3 regions of the Variovorax sp. genome follow, and region 1 is predicted to be linked to each of the others. Evidence: predicted binding sites of a transcription regulator. Region 1 holds the regulator's gene; each other region holds the start of a gene.

The links. Region 1 encodes LexA, which represses DNA repair genes until DNA is damaged. Its sites were predicted from a motif close to ACTGTATNNNNATACAGT; they were not measured.
Region 2: a site for LexA is predicted at 2,685-2,702, ahead of ACQY8B_RS05185 (PA0069 family radical SAM protein). Genes of this name have one in related genera too.
Region 3: a site for LexA is predicted at 4,586-4,603, ahead of imuA (translesion DNA synthesis-associated protein ImuA). Genes of this name have one in related genera too.

What each region holds. Positions count from the first base shown of each region.
Region 1 is NZ_OZ257247.1:2,540,958-2,548,613, reverse strand. Features, by position in the region: gene ACQY8B_RS12200 (oxepin-CoA hydrolase, alternative type) at 24-803, opposite strand; gene ACQY8B_RS12195 (3-hydroxyacyl-CoA dehydrogenase) at 811-2,331, opposite strand; gene ACQY8B_RS12190 (MFS transporter) at 2,463-3,620, opposite strand; gene ACQY8B_RS12185 (D-2-hydroxyacid dehydrogenase family protein) at 3,617-4,624, opposite strand; gene ACQY8B_RS12180 (hypothetical protein) at 4,716-5,081, opposite strand; gene lexA (transcriptional repressor LexA) at 5,219-5,902, opposite strand; gene ACQY8B_RS12170 (asparaginase) at 5,976-6,938, shown strand; gene adk (adenylate kinase) at 6,973-7,629, opposite strand.
Region 2 is NZ_OZ257247.1:1,047,549-1,055,204, reverse strand. Features, by position in the region: gene ACQY8B_RS05195 (aminotransferase class V-fold PLP-dependent enzyme) at 1-924, opposite strand, end outside; gene ACQY8B_RS05190 (Lrp/AsnC family transcriptional regulator) at 1,076-1,540, shown strand; gene ACQY8B_RS05185 (PA0069 family radical SAM protein) at 1,569-2,663, opposite strand; gene ACQY8B_RS05180 (GbsR/MarR family transcriptional regulator) at 2,782-3,360, shown strand; gene ACQY8B_RS05175 (thiol-disulfide oxidoreductase DCC family protein) at 3,423-3,845, shown strand; gene ACQY8B_RS05170 (SAM-dependent methyltransferase) at 3,882-4,829, shown strand; gene ACQY8B_RS05165 (SRPBCC domain-containing protein) at 4,867-5,919, shown strand; gene ACQY8B_RS05160 (DUF4166 domain-containing protein) at 5,916-6,557, shown strand; gene ACQY8B_RS05155 (DOPA 4,5-dioxygenase family protein) at 6,565-6,912, shown strand; gene ACQY8B_RS05150 (glutathione S-transferase family protein) at 6,929-7,585, opposite strand.
Region 3 is NZ_OZ257247.1:2,850,545-2,858,200, forward strand. Features, by position in the region: gene ACQY8B_RS13625 (error-prone DNA polymerase) at 1-2,451, opposite strand, end outside; gene ACQY8B_RS13630 (Y-family DNA polymerase) at 2,444-3,796, opposite strand; gene imuA (translesion DNA synthesis-associated protein ImuA) at 3,765-4,571, opposite strand; gene ACQY8B_RS13640 (aldo/keto reductase) at 4,725-5,660, shown strand; gene ACQY8B_RS13645 (Bug family tripartite tricarboxylate transporter substrate binding protein) at 5,647-6,618, opposite strand; gene ACQY8B_RS13650 (porin) at 6,634-7,656, opposite strand, start outside.

The DNA of each region.
Region 1 (7,656 bases):
CACGGGAGCGACGCGGCGCGCCGTTACTCGTACTGCGGCGGCTTCTTCTCGAGGAACGCGGCAATGCCGATGCCCGCGTTCGGATGGTGCAGGTTGCGCACGAAGTGGTCGCGCTCCTGCGAGAGCTGCGAAGCCAGAGTGGCGCCGCGCGCGTCGCTCAGCAGTTCCTTGATGCTGGCCAGCGAGTTGGGCGCCCGGGTATTGAGCTTGGCCGCCAGCGCCAGCGCACCCGCCAGCGCCTGGCCGTTCTCGGTCAGCTCGTTCACCATGCCCAGCGCATGCAGGCGCGGCGCGCCGATGCGCTCGCCGTTCATTAGCCATTCGCTCGCCAGCTGGCGCGGCAACTGCTGCCCCAGGTGCCAGCTCAGGCCGCCGTCGGGCGACAGCGCCACGTTGCTGTAGGAGGCCGCGAAGATGGCGTCGCGCGCCGCCACCACGAAATCGCAGGCCAGCGCCAGCGAGAAGCCGGCGCCGGCGGCAGCACCCTCGACCGCCGCGATGATCGGCTTGGGGAAGGTGCGGATCGAGTCGATCCAGTTGTGCAGCCCCTCGATGCTCTCGGCCTGCACCGAGCGGTCGAGCTGGCGGTTGGCCAGCAGCCGCTGCAGCGAGCCGCCGGCGCAGAACCATTCGCCTTCGCCCACGATGACGACGCTGCGGATCTCCGCGCTGCCCTCGGCGCCGTTGAGCGCCTCGATGCCGGCGGCGTAGATCTCGGGGCCCAGTGCATTGCGCTGGGTCGGGTTGGAGATGGTCAGCACCATGGTGCTGCCTTCGCTGGTGCTCTTGAGTTCGGCGGTCATGGTTTTCTTATTCTTCTTCGTGCAGCAGGCTCAGGCCCAGCGCGCCGCGGCGGCGCAGCCACGGGCTCGGGCGATAGCGAGGATCGCCATACACCGTCTGCAGGTTGAACAGCACCTCGAGCATGTTGGTCGGCCCGAAGAGGTTGCCCATGGCCAGCGGGCCTCGTGGATAGCCCAGGCCCAGCTGCACGGCGGTCTCCAGGTCGGCAGGCGTGCACACGCGCTGCTGGCACATGTCGGCGGCGATGTTGACGATGGTGCCGATCACGCGCTGCGTGACGAAGCCGCCGCTGTCGCGGATCACGCTCACCGCCTTGCCGTCGCGCGCGAACAGGGCATGCGCGGCATCGCGGATGTCGCGGCGCGTGGCCGGATTGGTGGCGAGCACGCGGCGCTTGGTGGCAGCGTCGTCGATCAGCATGTCGATGCCGATGGTGCGCGTGGCGTCCAGGCGCTCGACGGCGGCCACGGTGGTCACGTCGAAGCCCAGCGGTGCCACCAGGATCAGCGAATGCGGCGCGGGCGCGGCGCCGCTGTCGATCTGCGCGCCCAGCGTGTTCACCAGGCGCAGCAACTCCGCACGGCGTGCCGCACGCGGCGACACCCAGACCGAAGGCGTGCCGTCGACCACGGGCGCGGGGGCTTCGGGCGCCTGCTGCATCACGCCATCGGTGTAGCGGTAGAAGCCTTCGCCCGTCTTGCGGCCCAGCGCGCCGGCGGCCAGGCGCTGCGCGGTGATCACGCTCGGGCGGAAGCGGGGTTCCTCGAAATACTGGTGATAGATCGACTCCATCACCGGGTGCGACACGTCGAGCGCCGTCAGGTCCAGCAGCTCGAACGGGCCGAGGCGAAAGCCCGCCTGGTCCTTGAGGATGCGGTCGATGGTGGCGAAATCGGCCACGCCTTCGCTGACGATGCGCAGCGCCTCGGTGCCGTAGCCGCGGCCTGCGTGGTTGACGATGAAGCCGGGGGTGTCTTGCGCCTGCACCGCGCTGTGGCCCATCTGCCTGGCGTAGCCCGCCAGCTGCGCGCAGACCTCGGGGGCGGTCTTGAAGCCCGCGACCACCTCGACCACCTTCATGAGCGGCACGGGATTGAAGAAGTGGAAGCCCGCGACACGCTCGGGGTGCGCGAGCCCGGCCGCGATGGCCGTCACCGACAGCGACGAGGTGTTGGTGACCAGCGTGGCGCTCTCGGCCACCACGCCTTCGAGTTCGCGGAACAGTTTGCGCTTGACTTCCAGGTCTTCGACCACGGCCTCGACCACCAGGCCGCAGCCGGCGAGCGCCTGGATCGAATCGACCGCCTTGACGCGGGCGATGTATGCGTCGCGCGCGGCGGCGTCGATCTTGCCCTTTTCATGCAGCTTGTTCCATTGGGCTGCGAGGGCTTCGCGGCCGCGCGCCGCGGCGCCCGCGAAGCTGTCGAGCAGCAGCACTTCGCTGCCTGCCTGGGCGGCGATCTGCGCGATGCCGCGACCCATGGCGCCGGCGCCTATGACGCCGATTCGGGTGTAGTTCACTGTCATTTGCTGAAGATTTTCGCTGGTTGAGGGGTATCCGGCCTGCCGCGCAGGCGCCGACGCAAGCGCTGTCGTCACCTCCGATTTTGCAGTTGCGCGAGGGCGGGGCGTGACGGGTTTTACGCGGGGGCGCGATTTCAGGCCGGGCGGCGGCTGCGGTCGATGGCGATGCTCAGCGCGATGGCCACCAGCATGACGCCGAAGCCGACCCAGCTCATCCACGCCGCCGCGTCGTGCGCCAGCAGCCAGCCGCCGAGCGCCGCGCCCACGGCCTGGCCTGTGTAGATGCCGGAACTGTTGAGCGCCACCGAGCCTGGCGCGAGGGCCGGCGCCAGGCCTACCAGGCGGGCCTGCTGGGCCGAATTGGTGGCGAAGCAGCCCAACCCCCAGGGCACCAGCACCACGGCCAGCCAGGCGAGCGTGGAAGCCGTCGGCCACAAGAGCAGGCTCAGCGCGATCAGCACGGTAGTGACCAGCACCATGCGCCCGGCCCCGACGCGGTCGATGAAGCGGCTGACCACCATGTTGCCGATGAGCCCGCAGGCGCCGAACAGGGCCCACATCACGCTCAGCGTGGTCGCGTCCGCACCAAAGCTCTGCTTGAGGATGGGGCCGAAATAGCTGAACAGCACGAACTGCCCGGTGCCTTGCAGCGCCGTTACCGACACGATGCCCATCAGCACCGGACTGCGCAGCACGCGCGACCAGGCGGCGGCGGTGAGTGCCGCCGGGCGAATGCCGCTGGGCAAGGTGAGCCAGATCGACGCCGCGCTCACGACGCTGAGCAGGGCAATCGCCACGAAGGCCATGCGCCAGCCCAGATGCCCGCCGATCAGCGCGCCGATAGGCAGGCCCAGCACCGAGGCCATCGACCAGCCAAGAAAAACGAAGGTGACGGCGCGCCCGCGTTGCTCGGGCGGTACCAGCATGCCGGCGCAGGCCGCCGCCTGGGGCGTGAAGATGGCGGGGGCTATCACCGTGAGCATGCGCACCGGCAGCAGCGCGCCGAAGCTGGGCATGAGCGCCGCGAGAGCGTGGCCCGCCGCGTACCAGAGCAGGGTAAGGGCGAGCAGCAGGCGGCGGTCCCAGCCCGCGACGGCGGCGGCCAGCAGCGGCGCGCCGATGCACATCACCGCTGCCGCGGCAGTGATCAACTGGCCGGCGGTCGCGACCGAAACAGCCAGGGAGGCGCTGATTTCATTGAGCGTGCCGGGCACGACCATCACGCCCGTGCCGATCACGAAGTTGCCGGCCAGCAGCGCCCAGAGCGCACCCTTGGGCGCAGGCCGGCTCACCGGCGAACCTGCAGCGCGCCGGGATTCACGATGTTCGTGGGATTGCCGTTGATGTAGCTCACGACGTTGTCGAAAGCCTGGCCGAAGTAGCTCTCGTAGCTTTCCTGCTCGACGTAGCCGATGTGCGGGGTGCAGATGCAGTTCTCCAGCCGCAGCAGCGCATGGCCCTGCAGCGGCGGCTCACTCTCGAACACGTCGATGGCGGCCAGCCCGGGACGGCCACGGTTGAGCGCCGCGAGCAGCGCGTCGGCCTCGACCAGCTCGGCGCGCGAGGTGTTGACGAACAGCGCCGTCGGCTTCATGCGCGAGAGGTCTTCGAGCGTGATGAGGCCGTTGGTTTCCTCATTGAGCCGCAGGTGGACGGAGAGCACGTCGGCGGCTGCAAAGAACTCATGGCGGTTCTGCGCCACCTGGAAGCCGTCGGAACGGGCCTTGGCGCAGCTGGCTTCACGCCCCCAGATCACGACCTGCATTCCGAAGGCCTGCCCGTAGCGCGCGACCAACTGGCCGATGCGGCCGTAGCCCCAGATGCAGAGCGTCTTGCCCTTGAGCACCGAGCCCAGCCCGAAGTTGGGCGGCATCGAGGCCGACTTGAGCCCTGACTGCTGCCAAGCCCCGTGCTTGAGGTTGCTGATGTACTGCGGCAGCCGGCGCATGGCGGCCATGATGAGCGCCCATGTGAGCTCGGCAGGTGCCTGGGGAGAGCCGGAGCCTTCCGCCACGGCGATGCCGCGCTCGGTGCAGGCCGCCACGTCGATGTGGCCCGCGACGCGACCGGTCTGCGAGATGAGCTTGAGCTTGGGCAGCTTCTCGATGAGCTGCCGGGAGATCTGTGTTCGCTCGCGAATCAGCACGATCACGTCGGCGTCCTTGAGGCGAACCGAGAGTTGCCCGATGCCCTTGACCGTGTTGGTATAGACCTTGGCTGCGTACGCGTCCAGCTTGGCGGCGCAGCGCAATTTGCGCACGGCGTCCTGATAGTCGTCGAGGATCACAATATTCATGGCGTGCCATTGTGCCTCGCAGCATTGGGATGTCGCACCCCCGAACGTTTGGATACCCACTGCCGACGGGCTCTCCCAGGGGTGCCGGGCCTCAGTGCAGGCGTGTGGAGCGGTGCGCGGCGACCATCGTTTCGGCCGCTTCGAGAGCCGCCAGCCGGTCAAGCTCCGCGCACACGTCGTCCATTCGGCCGGAAATCAAGACACGGTTGCTGCTGCGCTGCTGGCCCTTTCCGTCTACCACGCGTACCACGCGCAGCGGGCGCACGGTCGGGGCTGCTTCAGCCACCGGGGGCGTCGAGCCGCACGTCGGACGCACCGCAACGTAGCGCAGGCCGGCGGAAGTCTCGCTGTGATCGAGCGAGGCGTGGCGATGAGGGCGGCGCGCCGGGATCAAACGGCTGGCGAGCGATTGCAGCGGCATCCAGAAATCAGCGATGGCGAGGAGGGCGATTCCCATGTGAACTCCAAAAAAGTATGAGGTTGAACACAGGCAGGATTTCTTGAAACGGCCGCGACAGGGTGATGGCGACTTCGCGCCATACGCCCGCCACCTGTTGCGGCCGGATGAGTGCTGCTGCCAGCAGGCCCGCAGGCCTACATCAGCATGGTGTTGCGGATGAGGCCCACCGCGAGGCCTTCGATCTCGAAGGGCTCGCCGGGCTGGACGATGATGGTCGGGTAGTCGGGGTTCTCTGCGTGCAGCTCGATGACCTGCTTGTTGCGCTTCAGGCGCTTGACGGTGACTTCGTCGCCCAGGCGCGCAACCACGATCTGGCCGTTGCGCGCTTCCTTGGTGGCCTGCACGGCGAGCAGGTCGCCGTCCATGATGCCGGCGTCTCGCATGGACATGCCGCGCACCTTGAGCAGGTAGTCAGGCTGGCGCTGGAACAGCGTGTTCTCGACGTAGTAGGTCTGGTCGACGTGCTCCTGCGCCAAGATGGGCGAGCCTGCAGCGACGCGGCCGATGAGCGGCAGCGCCAGTTGCGCCATGCCGGGCAGCGAGAGCGAGAACTGGCCGCCTTCGCGGTGGCGCGTTTCGTTCAGCGACCGCAGGGCGTCGCCCTTGAGGCGGATGCCGCGCGAGGTGCCGCTGACGAGTTCGATGACACCCTTGCGGGCCAAGGCCTGCAGGTGCTCTTCGGCCGCGTTGGCCGACTTGAACCCGAGTTCATTGGCGATTTCGGCGCGCGTGGGTGGCGCTCCGGTGCGGGCGATGGCGCTCTGGATCAAGTCCAGGATCTGCTGCTGGCGGGCTGTAAGCTTCACGGCGAACTGCATATGTGGTTCCTTGCGGCACTGGCTAGATATCCAGTACCTGTATTTTTAACCAGTTTTAAAAAGTTGACAAGCCATGCCTGATTTCCCTTCGCCTGAACTGCGCCGCGTGGTCGTGCTGGGCACCGGCGGCACCATCGCCGGCAAGGCTGCCAGCAGCGGCGACAACATCGGCTACACGGCCGGGCAGGTGGGCGTGGCCGACCTTCTGGGCGGCATCGAGGCCCCCCAGGGCGTGACGCTGGTGGCGGAGCAGGTCGCGCAACTGGACAGCAAGGACATGTCGTTCGAGACTTGGCAAAAGCTCGCGCAGCGTTGCGCACACTGGCTTGCGGAGCCCGACGTGGCAGGCGTGGTGATCACGCACGGCACCGACACGCTGGAGGAGACGGCCTTCTTCCTGCATTCGGTGCTGGCATCCGCGAAGCCCGTGGTGCTGACTTGCGCCATGCGGCCGGCGAGCGCGCTGTCGCCCGATGGTCCGCAGAACGTGCGTGACGCCATCGGCGTGGCTCTGGCAGCCGGTGCTAAGGGGGTGGCCGTGGTGTGCGCCGGGGCGATCCACAGTGGCGCCGATGTCCAGAAGGTGCATACCTACAGGCTCGATGCCTTCGCATCTGGCGACGCGGGCCCGGTGGGCTATGTGGAAGAGGGCGAGGTCCGCCGTGTGAGGGCGTGGCCCGAGGGCGAGGCGCTGCCGGCCTCGAAGATCTTCGAGGCGGCTCCCGTTCGGTGGCCTCGCGTGGAGATCGTCATGAGCCATGCCGGTGCGAGCGGTGCTGTCGTCGAGGCACTGCTGCAACCCGGCAACGCCGAACCGGTCCGTGGACTGGTGCTGGCCGCCACGGGCAACGGCACGCTGCATCACGCGCTCGAAGCGGCCGCGCTGAAGGCGCAAGAGGCGGGCGTGGCGGTGGTTCGTGCGACGCGCTGCATGAACGGGCGCATCCTGCCGAAAGCCGATGACCGGCTGCGGGACGCGGGCACGCTCACGCCGGTGAAGGCGCGTATCGCGCTGATGCTCGAGTTGCTCGGGTGAGGTGGTGGCCGCCCTGTCGGAGGGCGGCCGGCAATCAGCTGCTCAGCGCTGCGAGTGCGCGCTGGGTGATTTCATCGACCGTGCCCACGCCCTTGATGGCGCGGTACTTCGGCGCGGCGGCCGGATCGGTCTTGGCCCAGGCCGAGTAGTAGTCGACCAGCGGACGCGTCTGCTGGCTGTACACGTCGAGCCGCTTGCGCACGGTTTCTTCCTTGTCGTCCTCGCGCTGGATCAGGTCTTCGCCGGTGACGTCATCCTTGCCTTCCACCTTGGGCGGGTTGAACTTGACGTGATAGGTGCGCCCCGAAGCCGGGTGCGAGCGGCGGCCGCTCATGCGCTCGATGATGTCGCCGAAGGGCACGTCGATTTCGAGCACGTAGTCGAGCTTGACGCCCGCCGCCTTCATGGCGTCGGCTTGCGGAATGGTGCGGGGGAAGCCGTCGAACAGGAAGCCGCTGGCGCAATCGGCCTGGGCGATGCGTTCCTTCACGAGATTGATGATCAGGTCATCGCTGACCAGTGCGCCCGCATCCATGACGGCCTTGGCCTGCAGACCGAGCGGCGTGCCGGCCTTGACGGCGGCGCGCAGCATGTCGCCGGTCGAGATTTGGGGGATGCTGTACTTCTGGCAAATGAAGGCCGCTTGCGTGCCTTTGCCCGCCCCGGGCGCGCCCAGCAAAATTAGTCTCATGGTGTCCTCGGACGGTTCTTAGATTTT
Region 2 (7,656 bases), 1.5 Mb from region 1:
GTCAAGGCCGGGCACCGAGAAATTGAGGGTCGTCGGCAAGCTCAGCTCGAAGGGCGCGTTGAACACCACGCCGGGGAACGCATTCTTCAGCGCGGCGGCGATACGGTCGCGGTACGCCTCCAGCGTGCGGCCGTCCCGGAAGGTCTGGCCGTCCTCGAGCGCTTCCAGCACGGTGCCGAGCGCGGCGATGCCGGACATGTTCTCGGTTCCCGAGCGCAGCGCGCCCTCCTGGCCGCCGCCCGCCATCAGCGGCGTGAACGGCGCGCCGGCGCGCACATACAGCAGGCCGATGCCCTTGGGGGCATAGAGCTTGTGCCCAGAGAACGGCGCGTAGTCGATGCGGTGGGCCTCGAGCCGGAGCTCGAGCTTGCCCAGCGCCTGCACGCTGTCCACCATCCACAAGGCCGGGCTCCCGTCGAGCGCCTGGGCGATGCCCTCCAGGTCGCTGACGACGCCGGTCTCGTTGTTGGCGGCCATGGTGCAGACCAGGCCGGCCCGGCCGGCATGCGCGCGCAGCCACTGCAGGTCATGGCGGCCATCGCGGCCGACCGGGATGGGCTGCACGCGCAGGTTCAGGCCCAGCAATTTGTTCCAGTGCCTGATCGCTTCCGGCACCGCCTTGTGCTCCGTCGCGCCGTACAGCAGGCAGTCGACGTCCTCGCGGCCGCGCAGCGAGCTCAACGCCGACAGCACCGCAGTCTGGATGCCCTCGGTGGCGCCGCTGAGAAAGAGCAGGTCGCCCGTGGGAGCGCCCAGCAGGCGCCGCGCGCGGGAGCGCACCGAATCCATCAGCGCGCGCGCCTTCAGCCCGGTGCTGTGGACGCTGCTGGGGTTGCCGAAGTCGTCGGCCATGGCTGCAAGTGCCGCGGCCCGTGCGCGAGGCAGCACGGGCGTGGTGGCGTTGGCGTCGAGGTAGATGTCCATTCAGGTGATTCCGGGGAGAAGCGTTGCAGGCGTTGCGGGCGACGGCGCCGCGCACCTGGAGGAGTCTGCCGGCCGGGGGTGAGCAGCGGCTTGCGTTTTGTGCTGCCCATGTCGATAAGATTGGAATCCAATACTCTTTCAAAGAGATTTGATGAAACTGGATTCCATAGATATCAAGATTCTTGATCTCCTGCAGCAAGACGCCGAGCTGCAGGTAGCCCAGATCGCCGAGCAGGTGGGCCTGTCCGCCACGCCATGCTGGAGGCGCATCCAGCGGCTGAAGGAGGCGGGCGTCATCACGCGCTCGGTGGCCCTGCTCGACCCGCGCAAGGTCAACGTGGCGGTGACGGTCTTCGTGTCGGTGCGAACCAGCACGCACTCCCAGGAGTGGTTCGATCGCTTCACGGCCACGGTCCATGCCATTCCGGAAGTGGTCGAGTTCTACCGGATGAGTGGCGAGGTGGACTACCTGCTGCGGGTGGTGGTGCCGGACATCGCCGCCTACGACGCCGTCTACAAGCGACTGATCTCGGGCACGAACCTGCACGACGTCAGCTCCAGCTTCGCCATGCAGGAACTGAAGCAGACCACGGCATTGCCGCTGGGCTACGTGTAGAAGATTCGCGAAGCAGCCCCGCCGCCGTTCAGAACAGGCTGCCCTGCCCCGCGGCACCAGGTGGCCGGAACGCCGTGATGTCCAGCGGAATGCGCTCGCGGTTGTAGCCCAGGCGGTTCGTCGCCTTCTCGAAGCGCTGGTGGATCAGGTCGGCCCACAGGCCCGAGCCCTTCATGCGCGTGGCGAAGTCGGCGTCGTAGTCCTTGCCGCCGCGCATCTCGTGGATGCGCGCCATGATGCGGTCGGCGCGTTGGGGGTAGTGCAGCGCCAGCCATTCCTTGAAGAGCGGCGCCACCTCCCAAGGCAGCCTCACCACCGTGTAGAAGGCGCTGCGCGCGCCGGCTTCCCATGCGGCCTCGAGCACCTGTTCCATGTCCTCGGTCACGAAGGGAATCTGCGGCGCCACGCTCACGCCCACCGGCACGCCCGCCTCGGTCAGCGTGCGGATGGTGCGCAGCCGGCGATACGGCGCGGCGGCGCGCGGCTCCAGCTTGCGGGCAAGTTCGCCGTCGAGCGTGGTCACGGTCACGTACACGGCCGCGAGACGGTCGGCTGCCATCGGCGCGATCACGTCGAGGTCGCGCTCGATGGCGCTCGACTTGGTGACCAGCGCGAACGGATGCCGCGCTTCCTGCAGCAGTTCGATGACCGAGCGGGTGAGCCTCAAGTCGCGTTCGATGGGCTGGTAGCAGTCGGTGGCGGTGCCGATGGCGATGTAGCTGGGCCGGTAGCTCTTGCGCCCAAGTTCCGTACGCAGCATCTCGGCGATGTTTCGCTTGGCGATCAGCTTGGTCTCGAAGTCGAGGCCAGGCGACAGGTTGAGGTAGCTGTGCGTGGGCCGCGCGAAGCAGTAGATGCATCCGTGCTCGCATCCGCGGTAGGGGTTGAGCGAGCGGTCGAAGTAGATGTCGGGCGAGTCGTTCTCGTTGAGCGCCGACTTGACGTCTTCGAAGCGCACCTCGGTGGCGATGGGCTCAAGCTCCTGGGCCTCGGCCACGCCCTCTTCTAGCGTGCCCCAGCCGTCGTCGAAAGCATTGCGCTCGTCCTTGGAGAAACGATGCGCGAGCTGCGTGGCCGCGCCGCGGCCCTTGATGGCATGAATGGGGATGCGGGCTGCTGGCATGGCTGGTCCTCGGCTGCAGTTACTGTGTATTTGTACAGTATTTCACTGTTTCTTCAGGACCGTCCGCTTTTTACATTTCTTTCTTGACAGAAATTTCGTAAATCCTAAACTCGGCGCCATGGAACTCACAGACATTCAACGCAAGTTCGTCCTGCACTGGGGCGAAATGGGGTCCATGTGGGGCGTCAACCGCACCGTCTCGCAAATCCACGCCCTGCTCTTCGCCCACGGCAAGCCGATGCATGCCGAGGAACTGTCCGAAACGCTGGGCGTCGCGCGCTCCAACGTCAGCAACAGCCTGAAGGAGTTGCAGGCCTGGAACCTCGTGCGCGTCACCCACACGCTGGGCGACCGCCGCGACTACTTCGAGACCAGCATCGACGTGTGGGAGCTGTTTCGCACCGTGGTGCGCGAGCGCAAGGAACGCGAGTTTGACCCGACCATCCGCGTGCTGCGCGAACTGGTCTCGAGCCCCGATTTCCAGAAGGAACCGCCCGATGCGCAGGACCGCATCCGCTCCACCATGGACCTCATGAACAAGCTCGCCACCTGGGCCGACGAAATGCTGCGGCTGTCGCCCGGCACGCTCGACAAGGTGCTGACGCTGGGCGCCAGCGTGCAGAAGTTCGTGCGCGGCGACAAGGGCGGCAAGGACGAAGATCCCGATGCCCATCACGCCAGCCTGCCGATGATCTGAGCCCTCTCTTTTTTTGCCCGTTTGTTTCTGTTTTGACAGAAATATCGAGAACAAAGGATGCCATGAGCCAAGCCGCCCTCCCCATCTATCCGCTGACCGTGTACTTCGACGCAAGCTGCGCCATCTGCTCGGCCGAAATGGGCAACCTGGGGGCGCACGACACGGCGGGCCGGCTGCGCTTCGTCGATTGCTCGCCCGCATCGTTCAGCGACGGGCCGGCACCGCGCGACGCGCTGATGGCCGCGATCCACGTGGTGGACGCCACAGGCAGGGTGCTGGTCGGCATGCCGGCCATCCGCGCAAGCCGCGCGGCGGTGGGCCTGCCCAGCGGCGGCGGCCTGCTCGACCTGCCGTTGGTCGCGCCGCTGGCCGACCGCGCCTACGCCCTGCTGGCGCGCAACCGCTACCGCATTCCGCGCTGGCTGGCGACACGGCTGGCGGGGCGCATCGCGCCTTCCTGCAACGACGGCAACTGCCGCCTCTGAAGAAAAACCATCGGACAACCACGCGAGGGAATAGCCATGCCTACCGTTTTCCAGCCCGACTTCCGCCTGCCGCTCGAAGCGCCCGCGCAGGCGTCGGCCGGTGCCCCAATCACCACCGAAGACACCCAGGTCTACTTCACCGAAGTCGCGTTCGACTACAGCGCCTGGAGCCCCAGCTACAACATGCACTTCGGCTTCTGGCGCGCCGGGCTGAACCCGTTTCGGCGCGAAGGCATGCTGGTCGAGATGAACCGCGTGGTCGGCCGCGCGCTGCGGCTTGCCGACGCGCAACCCGGCGCCGCGCCCCGCCGCTGCGTGATCGACATGGGCTGTGGCGCCGGCGCCACCGCGCGCACGCTGGTGGGCGACAACCCGTCGCTGTACGCCGTCACCGTGACCAACGTGGCAGTGCAGAACAGCATCGCCGCCAGGCTGGATGCCGCGGCGGGGGTGGCCGACCGCATGGCCCACGTGGAGGCCGACTACACCCGCACCGGCCTGCCCGCCGCGCAGGCCGACGGCGCCTGGGCCCTGGAAAGCGCCTGCTATGCCGACGGCACCGCCAAGGCCGACTTCATCCGCGAGGCCGCGCGCCTGCTCAAGCCCGGCGCGCGGCTGGCGGTGGCCGACGGCTTCCTGCTGCGCCGCAAGCCCGGCCGCGTGGCCGGCTGGCTGCATCGCCTGTGGGCCGACAGCTGGGCCGTGCCCACGCTGGCCGTGCGAGACGACTTCATCGCCGCCCTGCGCGACAACGGCTTCGAGGACATCGAGTGCACGTCGCTGCGCTGGCGCGTCGCGCCCAGCGCGCTGCACATTCCGGTGCTGGCCACGCGCTTCACCCTGGCCGAACTCTGGAAGGCGCGCGGCAAGCTCGGCCCGTGGCGGCGCAAGCACATCGTGGCCAGCTACTGCGCGCTGGCGCTGGGCATGTTCTGGCGCGACTTCGACTACTGCATGGTCACGGCCACGCGCAGTGCCGGCTGAGCGAACACGAGAAAAAACAACCAGCAGAAAGCTTCGCATGCAAGACAACAACCAGGAAAGCCGGCTCGCCGCACTCGCGCCAGACCAGGCACCCGACGAACTGCCGCCCCAGTCCCGAGGCGCCATGCCCTTCGCGTGGTTCTGGCCGATGCTGGCGGGCGCGGCCATCGCGCTGGTGCTTCGCATCGTCTTCAGCGGCGGCCCGGGCCAGCGCTTCTCGCCGATGCTCGGCTCCTTCGTGTACTTCGTGCCTGCGCTGTGCGGCGCCGTCACCGTGTACATGGCCGAGCGCATCGAGCGCCGCAGCTGGGGCTACTACCTCTGGGCGCCGTGGGTGGCGACCGCGCTCTTCGTCGGCGGCACGCTGGCGGTGTTCATCGAGGGGCTGATCTGCGCCATCGTCATCGTGCCGCTGTTCGCGGTGATGGGCAGCGTCGGCGGACTGGCGATGGGCATCGTGTGCCGCATCACCAACTGGCCCAAGCAGGCCATCTACAGCTTCGCAATGCTGCCGCTGGTGCTCGGCGCCATCGAGCCGCAGCTGCCCAACCCGGACCGGCTGTCGAACACATCGCGCACGCTCTTCATCGCCGCGCCCGCCGAACGCGTGTGGCACGAGCTGAACGCCGCGCGCGACATCCGCCCCGCAGAAGTCGGCGACGCCTGGGCCTACCGCATCGGCGTGCCGATGCCGGTGTCGGGCGTCACGGTCGACACGCCCGAGGGCCGCGTGCGCCAGGTGCAGTGGCAGAAGAACGTGCACTTCGAGGAAGTCATCACCGAGTGGCAGCCCGACCGCCTGCTGAAGTGGCGCTTCCGCTTCTCGCCCGACTCCTTTCCGGCCGGGGCGCTCGACGACCACGTGATGATCGGCGGCCAGTACTTCGACCTGCGCGACGCCACCTACACGCTGACGCCGCGCGACGGCGGCACCGAACTGCGCGTTGCGGTGTCGTGGCGCATGAGCACCAGCTTCAACTGGTATGCGGACCGCGTCATGCACCTGCTGCTGGCCGACGCCTCGGAAAACATCCTGCGCTTCTACAAGGCACGCGCCGAAGCCACGGCCGGCACGGCGGTGGCCGGATGACGACGATGCCGCCCACCGCACCGGTCTTCCAGCAGGCGCTCGGCCCCGCCTGGGAGCGGCTCGGCGACGTCATCCGCCGCCACTACACGATGGTGCCGTTCTCCGACGACCACGTGTGCGTGCGCGGCACCATGAGCGAGGTCTGGCACGCCCCCTGGGCCGCACTGCTGATGCCCCTCGGCCGGCTGTTCGGCGCGCTGGTGCCGCACCAGGGCAAGGACGTGCCGATCGAAGTGCACTACCGCTGCCGCCCCGACAACGCCACGCTCCACTGGGACCGGGTCTTCCGCTTCCCGGGCAGGCCGCCCTTTCATTTCCGATCGCACATGGAGCACGACGCGCGCCGGGGCGGCGAGGTGATCGAGTACGTGCGCTTCGGCATCGGCATGCGGCTGGCCGTGAGCGCGGAAGAAGGCGCGGTGGTGTTCCGCGACCGGGGCTACATCTGGCGCGTGGCGGGGCTGCGCATTCCGCTGCCGCTCGGGCTCTTCCTGGGCACTGCCTACGTGGAAGAGCGGCCCGACCCGCAGGACGCCGACCGCTTCACCATGAAGATGCTGCTGCGCCACCGCTGGTTCGGCGACGTGTTCCGCTACAGCGGGCGTTTTCACCTGGGCCCGCGCCTGGGTCCACAATGAGCGCACCATGCCACGCCGCCCCGAAAACCTCAACGCCCAGTACCACGCCCACGTCTACTTCGGACCCGACACGCTGGCGCAGGCCCGCAGTCTCTGCGAGCGCGCCGGCCACGAACTGATGGTGGTGGTCGGCCGGGTGCACGAGCGGCTGGTGGGCCCGCATCCGCACTGGAGCTGCCAGCTCGCCTTCGACGCCGCCGAATTCGACCAGGTCATCGGCTGGCTCGAAGCCAACCGCAACGGGCTCGACGTGTTCGTGCACGGCGCGACCGGCGACGACTTCGCGGACCACACGGCGCATGCCATGTGGCTGGGCGAGGAAAGCGCGCTCGACCTGCGGATGTTCCGGCACTAGGCAGGGGCGCCGCCGGTCAGAACTCCGCGTCGAGCTCGTCGATTTCTTCGGGCTCCTGTTTTGCCGCTGCCACCCATTCCTTCATGGCCGGCAGCTCCATCACCCGCTTGCAATAGGCAGCGCACGCGCTGTCCAGCGCCACGTCGTAGCTCAGGAAGCGCGTGACCACCGGCGCGTACATCGCGTCGGCCATGCCCGGCTGCTTGCCGAACAGGAAAGGGCCGCCATAGGCCTTGAAGCATTCGCGCCAGATGGCGACGATGCGGTCGATGTCGGCCTGCGCGCGCGACCACACCTTGAAGTGCTTGAAATGAGCCTTGATGTTCATCGGCAGCGCGCCGCGCATCGACGAAAAGCCCGAATGCATCTCGCCGCAGATGGCGCGGCAGTGGGCGCGGGCTGCGATGTCGTCGGGCAGCAGGCCGGCCTTGGGCTTGATCTCGTTGAGGTATTCGCCGATGGCCAGCGTGTCCCACACCTTCACGCCGCCGTGCTGCAGCGAGGGCACCAGCATCGACGAAGACAGCAGCAGCATCTCGGCCTTCATGGCCGGGTCGTCGGGCGGAATGACCTTCTCGCTGAAGTCCAGCCCGGCCAGCCTGCACATCAGCCAGCCGCGCAGCGACCACGCGCCGTAGTTCTTGCTGCTGATGGTGAGAACGGGTTTGGCCATCTTGAAGCTCCTTGGGCGTTGCTGCATTGCGTGCAAGCGCCATGCCATACGGCTGGCCCGCAACTTGCCTG
Region 3 (7,656 bases), 310 kb from region 1:
CAGCGCGGCCAGGAAGCAGGCGGGCTCGTAGTTCTTGAGCCAGCTGCTCACCGTGACCAGCAACGCGAAGCTGGCGGCGTGGCTTTCGGGGAAGCCGTAGTCGCCGAAGCCCATGACCTGCTTGAAGATGGCTTCGGCAAAGGCTTCCTTGTAGCCGTTGTCGACCATGCCGCGCACGAGCTTGTCGTGGAACTTGCCGAGGCCGCCCTTGCGCTTCCATGCGGCCATGGCTCGCCGCAACTGATCGGCTTCATCCGCCGTGAACTTGGCCGCGATCATGGCGATCTGCATCACCTGCTCCTGGAAGATCGGGATGCCCAGCGTGCGTTCGAGCGCGGGGCGCAGTTCTTCCTTCTCGTAGTGAATCGGCAATCCCTTGCGCACCCGCTCCCGCTGCTTCAGGTACGGATGCACCATCCCGCCCTGTATCGGCCCCGGCCGCACGATCGCCACCTCGATCACCAGGTCTTCATAGGTGCGCGGCTTCAGTCGCGGCAACATCGACATCTGCGCCCGGCTCTCGATCTGGAACACGCCGATGGTGTCGGCGTCGCAGATCATGTCGAACACCTTCTTGTCGTCGTTCGGTATCTGGTGCATCTCCACCATCGAGCCCCGCCAGCGGTTCATGTGCTCGAGCCCACGGCGAATGGCGCTGAGCATGCCGAGCGCCAGCACGTCGACCTTGAGCATGCCCATCGCTTCGAGGTCGTCCTTCTCCCACTGGATGACGGAGCGGTCTTTCATCGACGCCTTCTCTACCGGCACCAGCCGCGTGAGCTTGGTGTGCGTGAGCACGAAGCCGCCCACGTGCTGGCTCAGGTGGCGCGGGAAGCCCTTGAGCTTCTGCGTGAACTCGATCCACTGGGTCAGCTTGAGTTCGTCTTCTTCCACGCCGGCACGCGCGGCAGCCTGGCACAGTTGCTCGCCGAGCACGGTGTCGTCGAACCAGTAGTGGTCTTTCGCGAACTCGTCGATCAGCCGCTCGTCGATGCCGATGGCCTTGCCCACGTCGCGCAATGCGCTGCGCGAGCGGTAGCAGATGACGACAGCGGCGATGGCTGCGCGATGCCGCCCGTATTTTTCGTAGATGTACTGGATGACCAGTTCACGCTTCTGATGCTCGAAGTCGACGTCGATGTCCGGTGGTTCATGGCGCTCGCGGCTCAGGAAACGCTCGAACAGCAGATGCCCCTTTTCAGGGTTGATCGCGGTGATGCCCAGGCAATAGCAGACCGCGGAATTGGCCGACGAGCCTCGCCCCTGGCAAAGAATGCCCTTCGACCTGGCGAAGCGCACGATGTCTTCCACGGTGAGGAAGAACATCTCGTATTCGAGTTCGATGATCAGGCTCAGCTCTTTGTGCACCTGCCGGCAGACGTTCTCGGGAATGCCCGAGGCATATCTTTCGAGCGGATACCTCTTGAGCGCTCCCTCCCACGTCTTCCGCACCAGCGTCTGCGCGGCGGTCTCGCTGCTTCCCACGGTCTCGAGCGGGTACTTGTAGTTTTCGCGGATCACCTTGGGGTCGAACTTGCAAAGCCGCGCCACTGTCTGCGTATTCGCGAGCATCTCCGGCAGATAAAGCTCGGCCAGTCGAACCCGCAATCGCAGGTGCCGCTCGGCATTCGACTGCAGCGCAAAACCGCATTCGGCCACCGTCTTGCCCTCGCGTACGGCCGTCAACACGTCGTGCAGCGGCTTGCATCCGCGCTTATGCATGCGCACGTCGCCGGCCGCCACCAACGGCACGCCGGCCTCCTCGCCCGCCTGCATCAGCGTGACCAGCCAGAGGTCGTCGTCGAGTTCGTTGAACAGCTCCACGGCCAGCCAGAGGTTCTCGCCATACAGCGCCTTGGCAGCCATCAGGTCTTCATGCAGCGTGGCCGCGTCCATTGCGCCGCCGGGGTTGCGGTCCGGCACGAAAAGGATCTGGCAATGCTGCAGCGATGCCACGTCGCTCTCTTCCCAGCCCACGCGATACTCGCCCTTGGGCAACTCGGTGTTGCGCGCGGCGGTGATGAACTCGCACAGGTTGCCCCAGCCTTCGGTGTCGTTGGCGATCACCACGAGCCTGAAGCGTTCGAACTGGAACTCGCTGCCGAACAGCAGGCGGAAACCGGGGTTGCGCGGGATCTTCGGCTCGTCGGGGTTTTCGCGCTCATATTCGTCGAGCTTCGCGGGCAAGTCGCGCAAGCCCACATGCGCCCGCACGATGCCCGCCACCGAGCACTCGTCGGTGATCGCCAGCGCCGTGTAGCCGAGCTGATAGGCCCGCTCCACCATCTCCTCGGGCGTCGATGCGCCGCGCTGGAAGCTGAAGTTGGTCAGGCAGTGCAGCTCCGCGTAATCGGGCAGCGTGAACGCGGGCGGCTTGCGCAGCGGCACTGGCAGCGCATGCACCTTGGCAGGCTGGCGCCTGCTTTCCTGCTTGCCGCTCAGTTCAGGCATAGAACCCCTGCAGATACCAGCGCACCTCGCCCGAAGAAAAGCGCGCCGCAGGCCGCTCGCGAAAAATCCACACCAGCCCGGCTTCGGGGCTTTCCGCGACGTAGTAGTCGCGCATCGCGGGTTGGCCGCCCTCTTCCTTGTCGCCCCACCAGCCCGCCTCGACGCGCTGCGGCCCGACCAGCCTGTTCAGCGTGCCGCGATAGCACGGGCGCTCGCCGTCCATCTCGAGCCGCAGCGGCTCGGGCAGCAGCCACGGCGGGTAGATGGCGTCGGGCTGCGAGGCGGCCGCCTGCGCCTGCCTGCGCGCCTTGTCGGGCGGGGCCGTGTCTTTGTGCAGCGCGGGCCGCCACGCCTGCTTGCGCTCCGGCCGGTGGTCGGCCTGTGCCGAGGGCACCAGCACCTGCGACGGGCCGAGCCGCACGCTGAGCCGCTCGACCATCTCGTGCAGCCTGTCGCCCTTGCGGTTGTCTTCGGGCAGGAAGCTGGTGCTGGCGCCGGCCCACGGATCGGTCTCCAGCGTGCGCAGCCGCAGCCAGCTCGCGGGCGCCGAGAGCGTGGTGAGCGCGAGTTTTTCGGACATCAGCCGGCGCAGATGCGCCATGTCCTGCGTGGGCTCGGCCGTGCGCACGGTGACCTGCTGGTGCGGCGGCAGGTTCACGCCGTTGAAGCGCTTGAGATCGAGCGTCCATTGCAGCTCGAGCGCGCGCGCGCCGCGCTGGCGGGCACGCAGCCAGAGCTGCAGCGAAGCCAGCAGCCGGTTGGCCGACCACATGAGTTCGGGCGCCGTTTCGGCCAGCGCGGGCAGTTCGAGCTTCTGCTCGAACACGTCGGGCAGCGTGAGCCAGGCGTGGCTTTCGGGGCGCAAGCCCCAGGCGGCGTCGAGCGCATCGCGCAACTCGGCACCGAAGCGCCGCGTGAGGCCGCCGCGCGGCAGCGCAGCCACGTCGCCCCAGGTGCGGCAACCGAGGCGCGCGAGCAGCTCGAGGTGCGCGCGCGCCGCGCTCAGGGTGTCGAGCGGCAGGCCGGCGGGCATATCTTGCGGTCGCTTCTCTTCGCGTGCGAACAGCCGCAGACGCGCCAGCGCGATCAGGCTGGTGGCGCCCTGCGTACCCAGCATGCGCGCGTCGGGCGCGGGGTTGTCGGCCAGCAGAAGGCGCATCAGTTGCAGCCGGCCGCCCCAGAGGCGTTCGCAGGCCGAGACCTCGAGCATCAGCGCTTCGTCCTGCCAGGCGACGTGGGGCGTGTAGCGCAGCGCCCACCAGCCGAGGGCCTCGGGCGTGGGCAGGACCGGGCCATCGGGCGTGCCGGCGTCGTCAAGTAGCCACCGCAAGGCGATCCAGTGCACTGGGGCCTCCTTTCCATGCGTCGATGCGCACCACCTTGGCGGAGGTTGCCGTCTCGCCCGCGTCCACGGTGCCTTGCTGCTGCAGCCGCAGCTTGCGGCGCACCCGGGCGGCGGCCAGCAGCGCGGCCATGCGCTCGTTGCGCGCGGGCAGCATGACCGGCGCGGCCAGCGGCGGCCCGCGGCGCTTGAGGATGTGCAACGCGATCTGCGAGGCATCGGCCTCGCAGCGGTCGGCGCGAATGCGCAGCCGCGCGGGCGATGCCGACAACGCGACCGACTCGGGCCGGCACACGAACAGCAGCAGTTCATGCTGCGCCGCCGCCAGCTGCAGCCGCCGCAGTTCGGCCACCCGCGCCTGCGGCAGCCACGCCACCACGGCCGCCACGTCGGCGCAGCGCAGCGCCTGCTCGCAGGCCCACAGCCGCGCGGCCGGCGCCTCGCTGCGGACCCACATCAGCGCTTCCACCGGCAGCCCCTGCGCCGCAAGCGACGGCCCACAGGGCTCCAAGGGCGGGCCGACCAGCACCACCGGCCCGCCGCGCACCTGCACCGCCTGTGCCAACGCCGGCAGCAGCAGCCGCCAGACATGGGCTTCGGGCGCGGCCTGGAGCAATTCCGTCATCGCGCCGACCGGCCATCCGCCACCCGGCAACTCCGCGTCGAGCGCGGCGTGACCGGTCGCGACGACCTGGGCGTCGGCCAGGCCGAGTTCGTCGGCATGCCAGACGCCGCGGCCCGCGGCAGCGGAAAAGGAATCAAGGAAAGGAAGGCCCATGGCAAAGACTGTTAACTGTATTTTTATACAGTATTTCATGGGCTGCGGGAAAAAAGCTGTTTTTCTTCGTCACGGGGGGCCAGGAGGAAGAAACTGGCGCTCCAGAGCGCTCCTGCCGATGCCGCCCACGCCTTCCACCGGATACTGCCAGCCATGCCGCCTCCGAAGGACTTTCCCCTCACCCGCGCCGAACTGCTGCGCCTGGGCGCCGCGTTGTGCGCCGGCGCCGTGCTCCCCGCCTTCGCGCAACGACCACCCATGCCCGCAATGAACACCCGCCCAATTCCTTCCACCCGGGAAGCCCTGCCCGTCATCGGCTGCGGCACCTGGATCGGCTTCGACCAGCGCCCCGGCACCGAGGAATACAAGCGATTGCCCGGCGTGCTCGATGCGCTCTTTGCCGCCGGCGGCACGGTGATCGACAGCTCGCCGATGTACGGCCGCTCCGAGGAAACCACCGGCGAACTGCTGGCCGCGTCAGGCCGGCGCGACAAGGCCTTCCTCGCCACCAAGGTCTGGACCTCGGGCCGCGAGGCCGGCATCGCGCAGATGGAGCAATCTTTCGCACGGCTGCGCACGCAGCGCATGGACCTGATGCAGGTGCACAACCTCGTCGACTGGCGCACCCACCTGGCCACGCTGCGCGGCTGGAAGGACAAGGGCCGCGTGCGCTACATCGGCATCACGCACTACACCGCCTCGGCCTACGGCGAGGTGGAAGCGGTGCTGAAGGCGGAGAAGCTCGACTTCCTGCAGATCAACTACTCGCTCGACGCCCGCGAGGCGGAACAGCGCCTGCTGCCGCTGGCCGCCGAGCACGGCGTGGCGGTGATCGTCAACCTGCCCTTCGGCGGTGGCGGGCTGCTGCGCCGCCTGCGCGACAAGCCACTGCCGCCGTGGGCCGGCGAGATCGGCTGCACGAGCTGGGCGCAGGTGCTGCTGAAGTTCGTGCTGAGCCACCCCGCCGTGACCTGCGTGATCCCGGGCACGAGCCGCGCCGAGCACATGGCGGACAACGCGGCGGCCGGCATCGGCACCTTTCCCGATGCGGCGTTCTGGCGCCGCGAGGCCGACGCTATTCGAACTTGACGTTGTGCTCGCGCACGGTGGCGCCGAAGGCGTCGTACTGCGTGCGGAAGAACTCGGTGAACTTGGCAGGGCTCATGCCGTAGCCCTCGAAGCCCTGCTGCACCAGTTGGGCATGCACCTCGGGCCGCTTGAGCGTGTTCTGCAACTCCAGCGAGAGCCTGTCGGTAATGGCCTGCGGCAGCCCCGGCGGCCCGAAGAAGCCGGCCCACGGCGTGATGGTGAGCTTGCCCAGCCCCAGCTCGCCGCCGGTGGGCACCTCGGGCAAGAGGCCGCTGCGCTGCGGCAGCAGGGTCACCAGCGCGCGGATCCGGCCTTCCTTCACGAAGCCCGGCGCCAGCGTGCCGGTGGTGAACATCATGTGGATCTGCCCGCCCAGCAGGTCGGTCATGGCCTGCATGTCGCCCTTGTAGCGCGCGTTGACCACCTTGCGCTCGCCCAGCAGCTGCAGCATCGCGAGTTCCGAGGCGCTGTTGCTCGACGCGGAGTTGAGCGCACCGGGCTTGGCCGCAACCAGCGCGAGCAACTCGTTCACGCTCTTCACCGGCAGGCTGGCCGGCACCACCAGGAACATCGAGAACTGCCCGGCCGAGCTGATCGGCGTGAAAGCCTTGAACGGGTCGTAGGGCGGCGTCGGCCGCAGCGTGGGCGCGGCCACCATCGCGGTGTTGGTGCCCATGAGCAGCGTGTAGCCGTCGGGCTTGGCCGACGAGGTGGCCTGCGCGGCGAGCACGCCGTCGGCACCGGGACGGTTCTCCACGATCACCTGCTGGCCGAGCTGCTTGGCCAACCCCTCCGCGATGATGCGCGTGAGCGAGTCGGCGCCGCCGCCCGCCGCAAAGCCGACGATCAGCCGCAGCGGCTTGTTGGGATACGCCTCGGCGCTCCATGCGGCAGTGCCGGGCAGCGCCGTTGCGGCAAGGGCCGAGACGGCCGCCAGGGTCAGGGTTCTGCGTTGCATGACGGACCTCGTTTTTCAGAAGAGATGGCGCACGCCGAATTCCCAGCCGGTCGAACGCTGCCCGGCCGCCGGGGCCAGGCCGCCGCTGACCACGTAGCGCGCCTGGCCGCTGTTCATCAGCCTGGCGTAGGTGCCGTAGAGCGCGGTGCGCTTCGAGAGGTTGTGCACATAGCCGATGCCGAACTGCCGCGCATCGTCGCGGTTGCGCGGCGTGCCGTCGGCGTTGCGCACGCTGTCGTCGCTGCGGTCGTCCAGGTAGGCGTAGCTGATGCGGATACGTCCGACCTCGAAGGCCGGGATGTGCACGCCGATCTCGGTGGTGTTCTTGCGCACCGTGCCGGCCACGATCTTCACTCGCACCATGTTGTAGAGCGCGAAGAACTTCGCAAAGCCCGCGTCCCACGAGCCGCCGATGTTGGCGTGCGTGTAGTTGCCGATGGTGGCGGTCGAATCGAAATGCGAGCGCGTGACGGCCGCCGCAATGTCGAACGCGCCGGAGGCAAAGCCCAGGCGCGCGCCGGCGAAGTTGCCATCGTCGCGGTTCGCGGCGGTGGAGTCGTTCTCGCCGGTGCCCGCCATCGCCATGCCGTAGAGGCCGCCGAGCTTGGGCGGCAGCCAGTAGCTCACGGTGTTGCTGCCGGTGATGGCCGTGGGCAGCGGCCCGGTGCCCGCGCCCGCAAAAGTGAGGTTGCCCGCGCGCGCCACGCCGTTGGCGTTGAAGGGGTCGAAGTAGATGCTGTTGTAGTGCGTGGGAATGAAGTCGTGGCCCAGCCGCAGCTCGCCCAGCGTGTCCGACGAGATGCTCACGAAGGACATGCGGTCGAAGGTGATCGGGCCCGCCGTGCCGGCGCCGCTGGTCTGGTTGTTGGTGTTGCTCGGCCGGCCGGTGCCGAGGTCGGGGTTCAGGCTGCCTTCGAGCCAGAAGCCCGCGCGCAGGCCGCCGCCCAGGTCTTCGGTGCCGCGAAAGCCGATCCGGCTGGTGGAAAGGCCGCCGTTCGACAGCGCCCTCACCGAGCCGTTGCCGGCACCGTTCGTGTA